Regions from separate parts of the Serratia sp. CoH_134_PS_4 genome, predicted to be linked through region 3. Evidence: predicted binding sites of a transcription regulator. Region 3 holds the regulator's gene; each other region holds the start of a gene.
What was found. Region 3 encodes sigma-54, which starts transcription at its own class of promoters, with help from an activator protein. Its sites were predicted from a motif close to GTTGGCACANNTTTCGCTNT; they were not measured.
Positions count from the first base shown of each region.

Region 1: a site for sigma-54 is predicted at 2,093-2,112, ahead of hycA (formate hydrogenlyase regulator HycA). Genes of this name have one in related genera too.
Region 2: a site for sigma-54 is predicted at 2,740-2,759, ahead of glnA (glutamate--ammonia ligase). Genes of this name have one in related genera too.

Region 1 is NZ_JBXWKI010000001.1:599,340-604,103, forward strand. Features, by position in the region: gene hypD (hydrogenase formation protein HypD) at 1-452, opposite strand, end outside; gene AC2FCQ_RS02770 (HypC/HybG/HupF family hydrogenase formation chaperone) at 439-732, opposite strand; gene hypB (hydrogenase nickel incorporation protein HypB) at 723-1,517, opposite strand; gene hypA (hydrogenase maturation nickel metallochaperone HypA) at 1,559-1,903, opposite strand; gene hycA (formate hydrogenlyase regulator HycA) at 2,167-2,634, shown strand; gene AC2FCQ_RS02790 (4Fe-4S dicluster domain-containing protein) at 2,722-3,336, shown strand; gene AC2FCQ_RS02795 (proton-conducting transporter transmembrane domain-containing protein) at 3,336-4,764, shown strand, end outside.
Region 2 is NZ_JBXWKI010000014.1:13,501-18,264, forward strand. Features, by position in the region: gene glnL (nitrogen regulation protein NR(II)) at 1-942, opposite strand, end outside; gene glnA (glutamate--ammonia ligase) at 1,251-2,660, opposite strand; gene typA (ribosome-dependent GTPase TypA) at 3,031-4,764, shown strand, end outside.
Region 3 is NZ_JBXWKI010000005.1:213,869-218,632, reverse strand. Features, by position in the region: gene rapZ (RNase adapter RapZ) at 1-186, opposite strand, end outside; gene ptsN (PTS IIA-like nitrogen regulatory protein PtsN) at 317-778, opposite strand; gene hpf (ribosome hibernation promoting factor) at 933-1,220, opposite strand; gene rpoN (RNA polymerase factor sigma-54) at 1,244-2,677, opposite strand; gene lptB (LPS export ABC transporter ATP-binding protein) at 2,727-3,452, opposite strand; gene lptA (lipopolysaccharide ABC transporter substrate-binding protein LptA) at 3,459-3,998, opposite strand; gene lptC (LPS export ABC transporter periplasmic protein LptC) at 3,967-4,545, opposite strand; gene kdsC (3-deoxy-manno-octulosonate-8-phosphatase KdsC) at 4,542-4,764, opposite strand, start outside.

The sequences.
Region 1 (4,764 bases), on a different contig from region 3:
ATGGTGGTTTCAAAACCAAGGGCAAAGAACACCACCTGCCGGTGTGCGTTTTGTCTTGCCAGTGCCAGTGCATCCAATGGGGAGTAAACCACCCGTACATCGGCCCCGCGTTCACGGGCCTGCAACAATGAACCCTGTTTGCCCGGTACCCGTAGCGCATCGCCGAAGGTGCAAAAGATGACCTCCGGGTGCTCGGCGATTTCACAGCAGGCGTCTATGCGCCCCATCGGCAACACGCACACCGGGCAACCCGGGCCGTGGATAAACTCAATGTTGGGCGGTAGCAACTTATCCAGGCCAAAACGGAAAATGGCATGAGTATGTCCCCCACACACTTCCATGATTTGCAGCGGTCGTTCGGTGGTAAAAGACAACTGGGCAGCGCGGTGCCTGATATGCTGAAGCAGCGATTTTACCCGGTGCGGATCGCGGAATTCGTCAACGTAATGCATGCTGGCCTTCCCCCGCTAAAAACAGCGCCACATCCTCTTCTACTTCGCCCATCGCGTGCAGCGCCGCCAACATCTCTTCGGCTTCGTGCCGATCAAGTCGGCTCATCGCGAACCCTACGTGGATCAATACCCAGCAGCCGATCATCGCTTCTCTGGGTTCATCATCTTTACGTACCAACGCAATATTCACTTCACGCTGCACACCGCAGACGTCGGCCCAGGCATGTTGGGGCTGGTTTTCATCCAACGCCACGATTTGCCCGGGAATGCCTATACACATAACTCTTTCTCCAGCCAAGCCAGCCAGTGTTCCATCCCTTCACCGTGGGTTGCCGACAGGGTTATCACCTCAATGGCGGGATTGACCTGACGGGCATTGTCGATACAGGCCGCCAAATCGAATTTCAAATACGGCAGCAGATCGATTTTGTTCACGATCATCAAACGTGCGGCGGCAAACATATGCGGGTACTTGAGGGGTTTGTCTTCCCCTTCGGTAACCGAGAGCACTGCCACCTTATGGCGTTCGCCAAGATCAAAACTGGCCGGACAAACCAGGTTACCGACGTTTTCGATAAACAGCAGGCTGCCGGGTTTCAACCCTAAACGCTGGGTGGCTTCATGCACCATTTGTGCGTCCAGATGACAGCCTTTGCCGGTATTGACCTGAATTGCCGGGACGCCGGTCGCGCGAATGCGTTCAGCATCGTTGGTGGTTTGCTGGTCTCCCTCCACCACCGCGCAAGTATGATGGCCACGTAGCCGCAACAACGTTTCTGTCAGCAGTGTGGTTTTGCCTGATCCGGGGCTGGAAACCAGATTCAACGCCAGGATATGTTGTTCGGTGAAATACTGACGATTACGCTCTGCCAGGCGATCGTTTTTATCCAACACCCGGGTTTCGATTTCCAGCATGCGGCGCTGGCTGATGCCCGGCGCATGGGTGCCTGCCAGCCCCAAGCCATAATGCAAATCGCCTTGCCTATTCCGTTGCGGACGGAATGGGACTTTTACTTCCCCTTCAATCGTCAGTTCACCGTGGGCACAACCGCAGGTACTGCACATGTTCGTCCTCCTAGACCCTTTCTCTTCTTTGGGCATGTTGTCTATTCAATTTCCAGGCGTTTTATGTGTAAGCCATCATCGGCCGCCACACGCAGGTTTCGCCCGGCACAGTGCGGGCAGACCAAGACCTGTGGCATCAGCAACTGGACATCGCGCTGGCAGTCATGACACCAGGACTGCGCACGTTGCTCTATCAGATGCAACTCGCAGCCTTCAGCCAAGGTGTCTCGACACACCATGTCGAAACAGAAGCGCAAAGACTCCGCTTCCACGCAAGAAAATGCGCCAATTTCGAACCACACCGCAGTAATACGTTGCGCATGATGCAGGCGAGCCTGTTGCTGCATTATTTCCATCGCATGTTGGCACAAGGTTATTTCGTGCATCCGGTCTCCGCCAAGGGTGATAAAACGCGTCGTAGTAATAACATTGCAAATATGATGCCAAACCGAAATTGACATATTTGTCGATCGTCATGTCATCGGCAGCAATTACATAAACCCTCCTCTGAAAGACCGGGTATTTAATTTAACGCTACAGGTTGAAGTTAAAGGGATAAATGAATAACTCGAAGCTTTGGCACACTTTATGCTTTAACTCGTTGACCCAGAGCTGTTTCGACAATGACCATTAATGTTGAGTGAGGACAATGAGTACAATCAGTGAAGTAACCAGCCAGGCCGATTATATCGCCAGCAAAAGCAACCGCCTGATGGCGCAATGGCAAACCTATCACAGCACATTAATTAAAGCGGTCACCACCACTAAAAAGAAGATTAATCATCAGTTTACCTACGGAAAGGAGGACGACCTACGCTTTGTCTTGTTCAACCACTTTACCGTTAGTATTCAATTAAGTGAGGGATTTTACAGCCGAGACATTTGCTACCGCATTAATTTGGCGACGGCGCATGAACCGGAGAATTTTGCCGCTTTTGCACATGCTACCCTGGATGAAAACGGCAATGTCGACGAAATAATAAGCAATCGTGATACACAGGCAGTTTTTGAACATTATCTGGATAAGATCGCCATTATTTATCAATGCCTGTTCGACTCCCTTCATGATGGATGTGCCATTCATGACGCACTGAAAAAAATAACCTTACCCGTCTGACTGTCGGCGTTAATCACTGACGGAAAACTGTCGAAACGTCATTTTTTACTGACGATGTCGTCATAAATGACGAAGCAAGGAGTGTGCATGAACCGCTTTATTATTGCGGACCCTAAATTGTGTATTGGCTGCAATACCTGTATGGCAAGTTGCTCTGCGGAACACCGGCAATACGGCTTGCAGGCATTACCCCGCTTGCAGGTAATACGCAGTGCCCGCGATTCGGCCCCCGTGATGTGTCATCAATGCGAAGATGCGCCCTGTGCACAAGTCTGCCCAGTCAACGCGATTCGCCATCAGGATGACGCCATCTCACTGAACGAAAGCCTGTGTATCAGTTGCAAGCTTTGCGGCATTGCCTGCCCATTCGGGGCTATTGGTTTTGGTGGTAGTACCCCGCTGGCGATACCTGCAGATTGCAATACGCCGCTTGCGCTACCCGCTGCCACAGCGCCACGCCCCATTAGTGCTTTTCTTGACTGCCTGCCCGGCGTCCGGGCTGTGGCGGTGAAGTGCGATCTCTGCGATTTCAGCGCAGATGGCCCCGCGTGTATCCGCACTTGCCCCACTCAGGCCATCCGCTTGGTGACTGACCGTGACGTGCGACTCGCGAGCGAACAAAAAAGACGTAACGCCATGCAGGCACTCAGCGCCGAGTTGCCGTTCGTTGCTGCCCCTGACTTCCGCAAGGAGCCGAATTGATGATGTATACCATTGCGCCCGATCCATTGTTGCTACTGACATTGGCATTCGGGGGATACGTGCTTTGTGCGTTGTTGAGCTGGCTAACCTCGCCCTGGGCATCGGCTAGCAGGCCGCTCAGTGGCGGCACTTTGTTGTGCGCTCTCGCCGCATTGTTGGCGGCCTTATCCATGTTGTTTACGCCACTGCACAGCGCCCGATTACCCTGGCTGCATTATGCCGTGGAAATCAGTGGCCCTAACGCACTGCTACTGCTGGTGATTGCCCTTAGCGGTGTCTTTACCGCGCTATATCACGCGGGGTACATACACAGGTTAAACCCGCGCGCGCGTGGACGAATTGGCGGGCTGACCAATCTGATGTTGGCGGCATTAAGCGCCGCAGTGATGGCCGATAATGCCATTGCTCTGCTTTTACTGTTGGAACTGGCGGCGTTGTGCGGCTACTTTCTGGTTGCCCATTCCCCGGGAGCCAAAAGCCTGCGTGCCGGGCATAACCAGTTCTTACTGATGCGATTAGGCTCGCTGCTATTGGTTATCGCGTTCACCCTGATTTATGCCCATAGCCACAGTTCGGTATTTAGCGTAATTCGCGCTACGCCATTGCCAGACGCACTGCGTAATGGCGTGTTCCTGTTGGCACTTGCCGGGTTTGGCATCTTTGCCGGAGTGATGCCGTTACATGCCTGGGTACCTCAATCCCATAGCAGCTCGCCTGCCTCTGCCGCCACGTTGTTTTCCTGCGCGCTGATGAAAGTCGGTTTGCTGGGTATTTTGAAAGTCGGGTTGGATCTGCTGGGCACTCCGCCACTGTGGTGGGGCTTGCTGGTGTTGCTGCTTGCTGCCGGGACTGCGTTTTTTGGCGGGCTGTATGCGTTGATGGAACACGATTTGCGTCGCTTATTGGCTTATCACACGCTCGAGAACATCGGCATCATTCTGCTGGGGATTGGTGGCGCTATGGTCGGTATGGCACTGCAACAGCCTCTGTTGACGGCGTTTGCTTTGGTGGGGGGCTTGTTCCACTTGCTCAATCACAGCCTGTTCAAAAGTGCATTGTTACTGGCTGCAGGCGCTATTGAGCAACAAACCGGCCTGAAAGACATGGAAAAAATGGGGGGCTTAGCCCGGCTGATGCCCTGGACCGCCGTTTCTCTCTTGATTGGTTTGGTGTCGATGGCGGCGTTGCCACCCCTGAACGGTTTCGCCAGTGAATGGTTGATCTACCAAGGGCTTTTCCATTTCAGCGCCGCACCGGGCTTTATCGGGCATCTGGTGGGTCCGCTGCTGGCGGTGGCGTTAGCCCTCACCGGCGCACTTGCGGTGATGTGCGTCAGCAAGGTGTTTGGTGTGGCTTGCCTGGGAGCTCCGCGCAGCGACGCTGCCGCGAATGCTGTTCAGGCCAACGTGTGGCTGACGCTAAGCCATG
Region 2 (4,764 bases), on a different contig from region 3:
CAAGCCGGTTCCGCCTTCGCGGCCACTGACCATTGGGTAAAACAGCGTGTCTTGTAACTGCGCCGGCACGCCGGGGCCGTCATCCTCTATATCGATACGTGCTGCCAGCCGGTAACGACTGCCATGCAGGGTGATCTGGAACGCGGTGCGGGTACGCAGCGTGATGGTGCCGCCAGCCGGCCCCAGTGCCTGCAGAGCGTTACGGGTAATGTTCAGCAGAACCTGTTCGATTTGATCCGGATCGTGTGCCATTTCTGGCAGGCTGGGGTCGTAATCACGGACCAGCGTCACGTTATCGGGTTTCTCGAGAGCCACCAGTTGGCAAACGCGTTCTGCGACCTGATGAATACTTTGGGTAATGTGCTGGCCAGGCCGTTGTGGGCCCAGCAGGCGATCAACCAGGTTGCGCAGGCGGTCGGCCTGTTCAATGATGACCTTGGTGTATTCGGTCAGTGATGGATCAGGCAGCGCTTTGGCCAGCAACTGCGCCGCGCCCCGTAAACCACCCAATGGGTTTTTGATCTCGTGTGCCAGACCACGGACCAAATCACGCGCGGCAACTTGTTGTGCGTGTTGTAACTGTTCCTGACTCAGGCGGCGTTGGTTATCCATCGGCGCCAGCTCGACCAAGATGTAGCCTTCAGGCAGCGCCTGGGCGGTCAAAGAGAGGATGTGCGCACGCCCGTCAACCACCAGGGTCACTTCGTTATCGGTAAAGCCCTGACCGGCGTGCAGGCTCTCACGCATCAAATCGACGTTCAGTGAGAAGTAGCCGAGCAGATCGGGTAACGGCGTACCGAAAAGTTTACGGGAGCTCTGTGCCAGCAGTTGTTGTGCTGCCGGATTGGCGTAATGAACCGCCAGTGAGTCATCCAACAGCAGAATGCTGTTAATGAGCGAATTGAGGATCTGCCCTGCGTCGGGCAGCTTGCCAGTTGCCATATATGCCCTTCATCTTTCAAGACGCAGCGTTGTTGGCTGCTCTTACTCACACCAGTCACTTGGCAGACCAAGCTCCTGTCGGTTGGCTCGGTTGCCGCCTAGCTGCACCTTGAAATTCATTGGGCATAGCAGACGACTGCACCTTTTTAGTGCATTTATCCTACTCCATCCGTCATGTACGCGGTATGGAATAGTTTTGCAGAAAATATGGTGGAGAAAAAAACCCATCCGAAGATGGGCAGAAAGTTTCCACGGCAACAAAAAAGACAACTAAATCTGGGCGCCGTCCGCAGACGGCGCGGTAAAACTTAAACGCTGTAGTAGAGTTCGAATTCAACCGGGTGTGGCGTCATGCGAACACGATCCATTTCTTCTTTACGCAGGTCGATATAAGCGTCGATCGCGTCGTCGGTGAAGACGCCGCCACGGGTCAGGAACTCGCGGTCTTCGCTTAATGCAGCCAGCGCTTCATCCAGGGAGCCTGCAACTTTTGGAATTTCAGCTTCTTCTTCCGGTGGCAGGTCATACAGGTTTTTGTCCATGGCATCGCCAGGGTGGATTTTATTAATCACACCGTCCAGGCCTGCCATCAGCAGAGCTGCGAAGCACAGGTATGGGTTAGCTGCTGGATCCGGGAAGCGAGCTTCGATACGACGCGCTTTCGGGCTAGCTACTACCGGAATACGGATAGAAGCGGAGCGGTTACGGGCTGAGTAAGCCAGCATGACCGGGGCTTCGTAGCCTGGGACCAGACGCTTGTAAGAGTTGGTGGTCGGGTTGGCCAGGGCATTGATTGCTTTAGCATGCTTGATGATACCGCCGATATAGAACAGGGCAGTTTCAGACAGGCCGCCGTATTTGTCGCCAGCGAACAGGTTCGTGCCGTTCTTGGACAGAGACATGTGGCAGTGCATACCAGAACCGTTATCACCGAACATTGGCTTCGGCATGAAGGTCGCTGTTTTACCAAATGCGTGAGCCACGTTGTGAACCACGTATTTGTAGATTTGGATTTCGTCAGCTTTTTTGGTCATGGTGTTGAAGCGGGTTGCCACTTCGTTCTGACCTGCAGTTGCCACTTCATGGTGGTGCGCTTCAACAACCAGACCCATTTCTTCCATGGTCAAACACATGGTAGAACGGATGTCTTGTGAAGAGTCGACCGGAGGAACTGGGAAGTAGCCGCCTTTCACTGCCGGACGGTGGCCTTTGTTGCCGCCATCGTATTGGGTGCCTGAGTTCCATGCGCCTTCGATATCGTCGATAGCCACGTGGGAACCACGGATGCTGCTGCCGAAACGAATGTCATCGAACAGGAAGAATTCTGGCTCTGGCCCGAACAATACGGTGTCCGCAATGCCGGATGAACGCAGGAAGTCTTCTGCACGCTTGGAAATGGAGCGTGGGTCACGGTCATAGCCTTGCATGGTGCCTGGCTCAAGGATGTCGCAACGAATAATCAGGGTAGATTCTTCGAAGAACGGGTCCAATACCGCCGTGCTGGCGTCTGGCATCAGCACCATGTCAGATTCGTTGATACCTTTCCAACCGCCGATCGAGGAGCCGTCAAACATTTTACCTTCTTCGAAGAAGTCGGCATTCACCTGGTGAGCAGGGATGGTGACGTGTTGTTCTTTACCCTTGGTGTCAGTGAAACGCAGGTCTACGAATTTCACTTCATGCTCATTCAGCATCGTCAAAACGTGTTCAGCGGACATACTTAACTCTCCCGGATTTATCATTGTCGTCGTCGTGGAACGAATCTGTGAAACTGGCTTTTTTTGCCTTGAAAAGACTAAAGCGAAAACTGTGCCAACTTTGCGAAAGCGTGTTAAACGCCTTTCTGTGCGGGTTTTGCACAGAATGAGTATGCACCATTAGTGACATATTGCACTTAAATGGTGCAATCAGTGCGAGGTGGGGCACTGTAATGGTGCAAAAGTGCACCAGATGATGCTTTTTGCACCGTGAAAGGGATCACATACTGACCTGTACACAGTTGTTTATAAGAGACTGTTGTGATCTTGTTTAGTCCCTCGCTTAATACGTGTACAATAGCGCGCTATTTCTAATGCCTGAGGCAAAGCTGTGATCGAAAATTTGCGTAACATCGCCATTATTGCCCACGTTGACCATGGTAAAACCACCCTGGTTGATAAGCTGCTGCAACAATCCGGTACTTTCGGAGAGCGTGTAGAAGCCACCGAACGCGTAATGGACTCCAACGATTTGGAGAAAGAGCGTGGGATTACCATCCTCGCAAAAAACACCGCCATTAATTGGAAAGACTACCGCATCAACATCGTGGATACCCCAGGACACGCCGACTTCGGCGGTGAGGTTGAGCGTGTGATGTCAATGGTTGACTCGGTGCTGCTGGTTGTGGACGCAATGGATGGCCCAATGCCGCAAACCCGCTTTGTGACCAAAAAAGCGTTTGCTAATGGTCTGAAGCCGATCGTGGTAATCAACAAGGTTGACCGTCCAGGCGCACGTCCTGATTGGGTTGTTGATCAGGTCTTCGACCTGTTCGTTAACCTCGACGCGACCGACGAGCAGCTCGACTTCCCAATCATCTATGCTTCTGCACTGATGGGGATCGCGGGTACTGACCACAATGAGATGGCGGAAGACATGACCCCGCTGTATCAAGCGATCGTGGACCACGTGTCTGCACCGCAGGTTGAGCTCGAAGCACCGTTCCAGATGCAGATCTCTCAGCTGGACTACAACAACTACCTGGGCGTGATCGGCATCGGCCGTATCAAGCGCGGTAAAGTGAAGCCAAACCAGCAGGTCACTATCATCGATAGCGAAGGTAAAACTCGCAGCGGTAAAGTGGGCAAAGTGCTGGGCCACATGGGTCTGGAGCGTATCGAGTCGACCCTGGCTGAAGCGGGCGACATCATCGCTATCACCGGTCTGGGCGAGCTGAACATTTCCGACACCATCTGTGACACCTCTGCAGTGGAAGCACTGCCAGCGCTGTCTGTCGATGAGCCAACCGTAACCATGTTCTTCAACGTCAACACCTCACCTTTCTGCGGTAAAGAAGGTAAGTTCGTGACTTCACGTCAAATCCTTGAGCGTCTGAACAAGGAATTGGTGCACAACGTTGCGTTGCGTGTTGAAGAAACTGAAGATGCTGACGCATTCCGCGTATCTGGCCGTGGTGAACTTCACCTGTCGGTTCTGATCGAAAACATGCGTCGTGAAGGTTTCGAACTGGCGGTATCCCGTCCGAAAGTTATCTTCCGTGAAATCGATGGTCGTAAACAAGAGCCGTTTGAGAACGTGACCTTGGACATCGAAGAACAGCACCAGGGTTCAGTCATGCAAGCCATGGGTGAGCGTAAAGCTGACCTGAAAAACATGGATCCAGACGGTAAAGGCCGTGTGCGTCTCGACTACGTGATCCCAAGCCGTGGCTTGATTGGCTTCCGTAACGAGTTCATGACCATGACCTCTGGTACCGGTCTGCTGTACTCCACCTTCAGCCACTACGACGATGTGCGTCCGGGTGAAGTTGGCCAGCGCCAGAACGGCGTGCTGATCTCTAACGGCCAAGGCAAAGCGGTAGCATTCGCCCTGTTTGGTCTGCAAGATCGCGGCAAGTTGTTCCTGGGCCACGGTGCGGAAGTGTATGAAGGCCAGATCATCGGTATTCACTCACGTTCTAACGACCTGACAGTGAACTGCTTGACCGGTAAGAAGCTGACCAACATGCGTGCTTCTGGTACTGACGAAGCAACTACCCTGGTCCCAGCTATCAAGATGACCCTGGAGCAAGCTCTGGAGTTCATCGATGATGACGAACTGGTA
Region 3 (4,764 bases):
TTCCGGCATGTTACGTACGTCGATGCTTACCGCTGCGGAGCTGTTGCGTTCCGCCAGCGTATTGGCAAGCTGCGGTAGCAGTACCACGGGCAGGTTATCAACGCAGTAAAAACCCATGTCTTCCAACGCCCGCAAGGCGACGGATTTCCCTGAACCGGAACGGCCGCTGACAATCATCAGCACCATGTGGAAACTCCCCTGGCATCTCAGTGGCGTCTATCGCCACCTTTAGAAACTTTATTATTCCGGCCTGAACCGGAATCCATCATGGCTAAACAGTATCGTTATCCGGGCTGGAAGTCACGCCAGCCGGGCGTTACTCGGTGATGATTTGGTAAAGCTCTTCGTCACTTTGCGCGGCACGCAGGCGACGGCATACGGTTTTGTCGGCCAGGCGCTTGGCGACCAGGGACAGGGTATGCAAATGGGTTTTACATTGATCTGCCGGTACCAGTAAGGCGAATAGCAGATCGACCGGCTGGTTATCAATGGCATCAAAGGCGATAGGTTGGTCGAGACGGATAAACACGCCAACAGCCCGCAATGTGTCCTCTTCCAGTTTGCCATGGGGAATGGCGATACCGTTGCCGATACCGGTGCTGCCCATACGCTCGCGGGTGAGAACCGCGTCAAACACCACCTGTGGTGACAGGTTTAGCTGCTTGGCGGCCAGTTCGCTGATAATTTCCAAAGCGCGTTTCTTGCTAGTGCAATGGACGGCGCTTCTGGTGCACTCGATGTTTAAGACCGAGCTTAATTGCATTGTTTCGTTGTTCATCTCATCTTCACTTAAAACCACACCAGCAAGCAGGCTTGTGAGGTGATTTTTCGCCTGTTGGCTTATCGGCGCGGTACCCATACACAAACAGGTAACGCGCCGATGGCCGAATCTACGTTTGAGCCGAATCCGCGGACGGAAACGGCCCAGAATGTCAGTGTTGCTTCAGTTTGTCTTTATGTTTGTTCAATTGACGTGCCAGTTTGTCGATCAGGGTATCAATTGCAGCATACATGTTCTCGTCTTCCGAGGTGGCGTGCAACTCGCCTCCATTCACGTGCACCGTTGCTTCCGCAATCTGTTGCACTTTTTCCACACTAAGAACGACATACACCTGATTTATGCGGTCAAAATACTGTTCGAGTTTAGCGAACTTGGTGTTCACGAACTCACGCAATGGTTCGGTGATTTCGATGTGGTGTCCGGTAATGTTGAGCTGCATAGTGTCTTCCTTCTCAATAGAGGTCAAACCAACTGTTTACGCTGGTTGGACGGCGGGATGGACAAAGACTCTCGGTACTTGGCGACGGTACGCCGCGCCACGATGATCCCCTGATCGGAGAGCAGGGTGGCCAGCTTGCTGTCGCTGAGCGGTTTGGCGGGGTTTTCCGCCGCGATCATTTTCTTCACGACTGCCCGGATCGCCGTAGAGGAAGCCTCGCCTCCGCTGTCGGTATTCACATGGCTTGAGAAGAAATATTTCAATTCGAAAATGCCGCGCGGACTGTGCAAAAACTTTTGCGTAGTCACGCGTGAGATTGTCGATTCATGCATCTCCACGGCCTGAGCGATGTCCGCCAGTACCATGGGTTTCATAAATTCTGCACCTTGCTCAAAGAAGGCCTGTTGCTGCTCGACAATGCAGCGTGAGACTTTCAGTAAAGTGTCGTTCCTGCTTTCCAGACTTTTGATCAGCCATTTGGCTTCCTGCAGATTACTGCGGATGTACTGTCCGTCGCTGTCGTTACGCGCGCTGTTGCCCATGGCGGCGTATTGCTGGTTGATCTTCAGCCGTGGAATGCTGTCACTGTTGAGCTCAACCGTCCAAACATCTTGCACTTTGCGTACCAGCACGTCTGGGATCACGTACTCAGACTCGCCGGTATTGATCGACTGGCCCGGACGCGGATCGAGTGACTGAATCAGCTGCATCGCTTCTTTCAGTGTATCTTCTTTTGAGCGCGTTGTTCGCATTAGGCTGCGAAAGTCGTGGTTGGCCAGCAAGTCCAGGTGTTCACTGATGATCAGGCGTGCTTCAGCCAGATAGGGCGTGTCTTCGGCATACTGGGAAAGCTGAACCAACAGGCAATCACGCAGATCGCGCGCGGCAACGCCAACCGGATCAAAACGCTGTACGCGTTTCAATACGGCTTCGACTTCGTCCATTGTCACATTTTCGTCACCGATGCTCTCCAGAATGTCTTCCAGCGGCACGGTGAGATAACCGGTGTCGTCGACAGCGTCAACGATTGAGGTGGCGATGGCGGCATCCGTATCGGAAAACGGTGTGAGATCCACCTGCCACATCAGATAGTCCTGCAGGGTCTGGGTGGTTTCACCTTGATAAACCGGGAGTTCATCATCGCTGTAATCAGTACGGGTACCGGAGGGGGTACCCGCCGTATAGATTTCATCCCAGGTAGCGTCCAACGGCAGCTCTTCCGGCATGTCTTTCTGTTCTAGCGCTTCGCGGGTGTCCAAACCTTCGGTTTCGAGGGTTTCTTTGGTTTCGATTTCTTCGTGCAGGTCAGTCTGTTCAAGCAATGGGTTGCTCTCTAACGCCAGCTGTATCTCCTGCTGGAGTTCAAGCGTGGACAACTGCAACAGGCGGATAGCCTGCTGGAGTTGGGGGGTCATAGCCAATTGTTGGCTAAACCTGAGTTGCAAACCTTGCTTCATAATCTTCTGTTTACTTCCGTTAACCGTCGCCCAATGGGCGCGCTGGTACTCAGAGGCGGAATTCTTCGCCCAGATAAACGCGTTTCACCTGCTCATCGGCCAGAATAGCATCCGGCGTGCCGTGAGCAATCAGTTTGCCCTGGCTGACAATGTAGGCGCGTTCACATACGTCCAGCGTTTCGCGCACGTTGTGGTCGGTGATCAGCACGCCCAGGCCGCTATCACGCAAGTGCTCGATAATCTTTTTAATGTCGATAACGGAGATGGGGTCGACCCCGGCGAAGGGTTCATCCAGCAGGATGAATTTCGGGTTGGCCGCCAGGGCTCGGGCGATCTCCACGCGGCGGCGTTCGCCACCGGACAAGGCCTGGCCCAGGTTGTCGCGCAGATGGGAGATATGGAACTCTTCCATCAGCTCTACCGCACGGTCTGCTCGCTGTTCGCTGCTGAGGTCATCACGGATCTCAAGAACGGCCATCAGGTTGTCATACACGCTCAGGCGGCGGAAGATTGACGCTTCTTGCGGCAGATAGCCGATACCACGACGCGCGCGCGCATGCAGTGGCAACAGGCTGATGTCTTCTTCGTCAATCACGATACGCCCGGCGTCGCGTTGAACGATACCCACCACCATGTAGAAGGTGGTGGTCTTACCGGCACCGTTCGGCCCCAGAAGGCCGACGATTTCGCCGGATTTCACGTTCAGACTGACGTCTTCAACAACTTTGCGGCCCTTGTAGGCTTTCGCCAAGTTTTCTGCGATGAGTGTAGCCATAAGTGATTAGTTACTCTTCTTTTGCCCGTTTTTGTCTTGCAACTGCGACGGTACCAGAACCGTAGTCACGCGTTTGCCTTTATCGCTAAACGCCTGCATTTGCTGCTGTTGCACCAGGTAGGTGATGCGATCGCCTTTTACGTTGCTGTCGAGCTGTTCCAGATAGGCATTCCCGGTCAGGGTCACTAACTGCGAGGCGACATCGTAACGGACCTTTTGGGCATGGCCTTTCACCGGCTTACCACTGTCTTGCATCTGGTAAAAAGTCACTGGGTTACCAAAGGCTTCAATGTAGGTTTTGTTCTGATCGCCGCCCGGCCGAGTCACCACGACCTTGTCCGCCTTGATATCGATGGTGCCTTGCTTAATCACCACGTTATCAGTAAAGGTGCTGACGTTGCTCTGCATATCCAGAGACTGTTTCAGTGAATCAATGCTCACCGGTTGATTGGAGTCGGACTTCAGCGCCCAAGCGGGGGCGCTGGCGGCCAAAATCAAGCTGCCGATCAACAGATTACGGCGTTGTTTTTTGGTTCTGAATTTCATAGTTGGTCTTAACCTTATCAATCAGCTCAGCGGTTTTGGTCCGCAGGTTCCCACGCATTTTCATGCCGTTAGAGGTGAAGTTCGTCCCGTAGAGTGTCACTTCGTCATCCGAAGACACATCCTGGGTCACCAGGTTCACCTGAGCATTATCTGTTTTAATTTTTTCCAGCTGTGAGGTGGTGGTCAGGCTATTCACCTCGACATGGCCGTAAAGATACAGCATCCGATCTTTAGTCAGTTTGGCGCGATCGGCGCGAACTGACCAGGTAGCCACCGCGTTTTCATCAAACAGCGTCATCACTGGCTGGGTAAACCAGCTTAAATCATCGGCGGTATAATACTTCACATCTTCCGCTACCAGCTTGTAACTCAGCTTGCCGGTCGGATTGTACACTATGGTGACCGTGTGCTGGCTCTGGTAAGTCGGGTCCTGACTGTTCACCGGCCCTGGGACCGCGTCATTATTGAAATCAGCCATGTTCCAGCCAATCAGCGCCAATGCGATCACCGCCAGCAAAAGGGTGATCCAAAGTTTGGTTTTACTCATATCGACAGCCCTTTGGCGTCCTCCAGCTTGTTCTGAGCCAAAAGAATAATGTCGCACAGCTCGCGCACCGCGCCGCGGCCGCCGGCAATGCGGGTAACGTAGTGGGCGCGTGGCAGCAGCAACGGATGTGCATCTGCGACCGCAACGGCCAGGCCAACTTGCGCCATCACCGGCCAGTCGATCAGATCGTCGCCAATATAGGCGACCTGATCTGCCGTA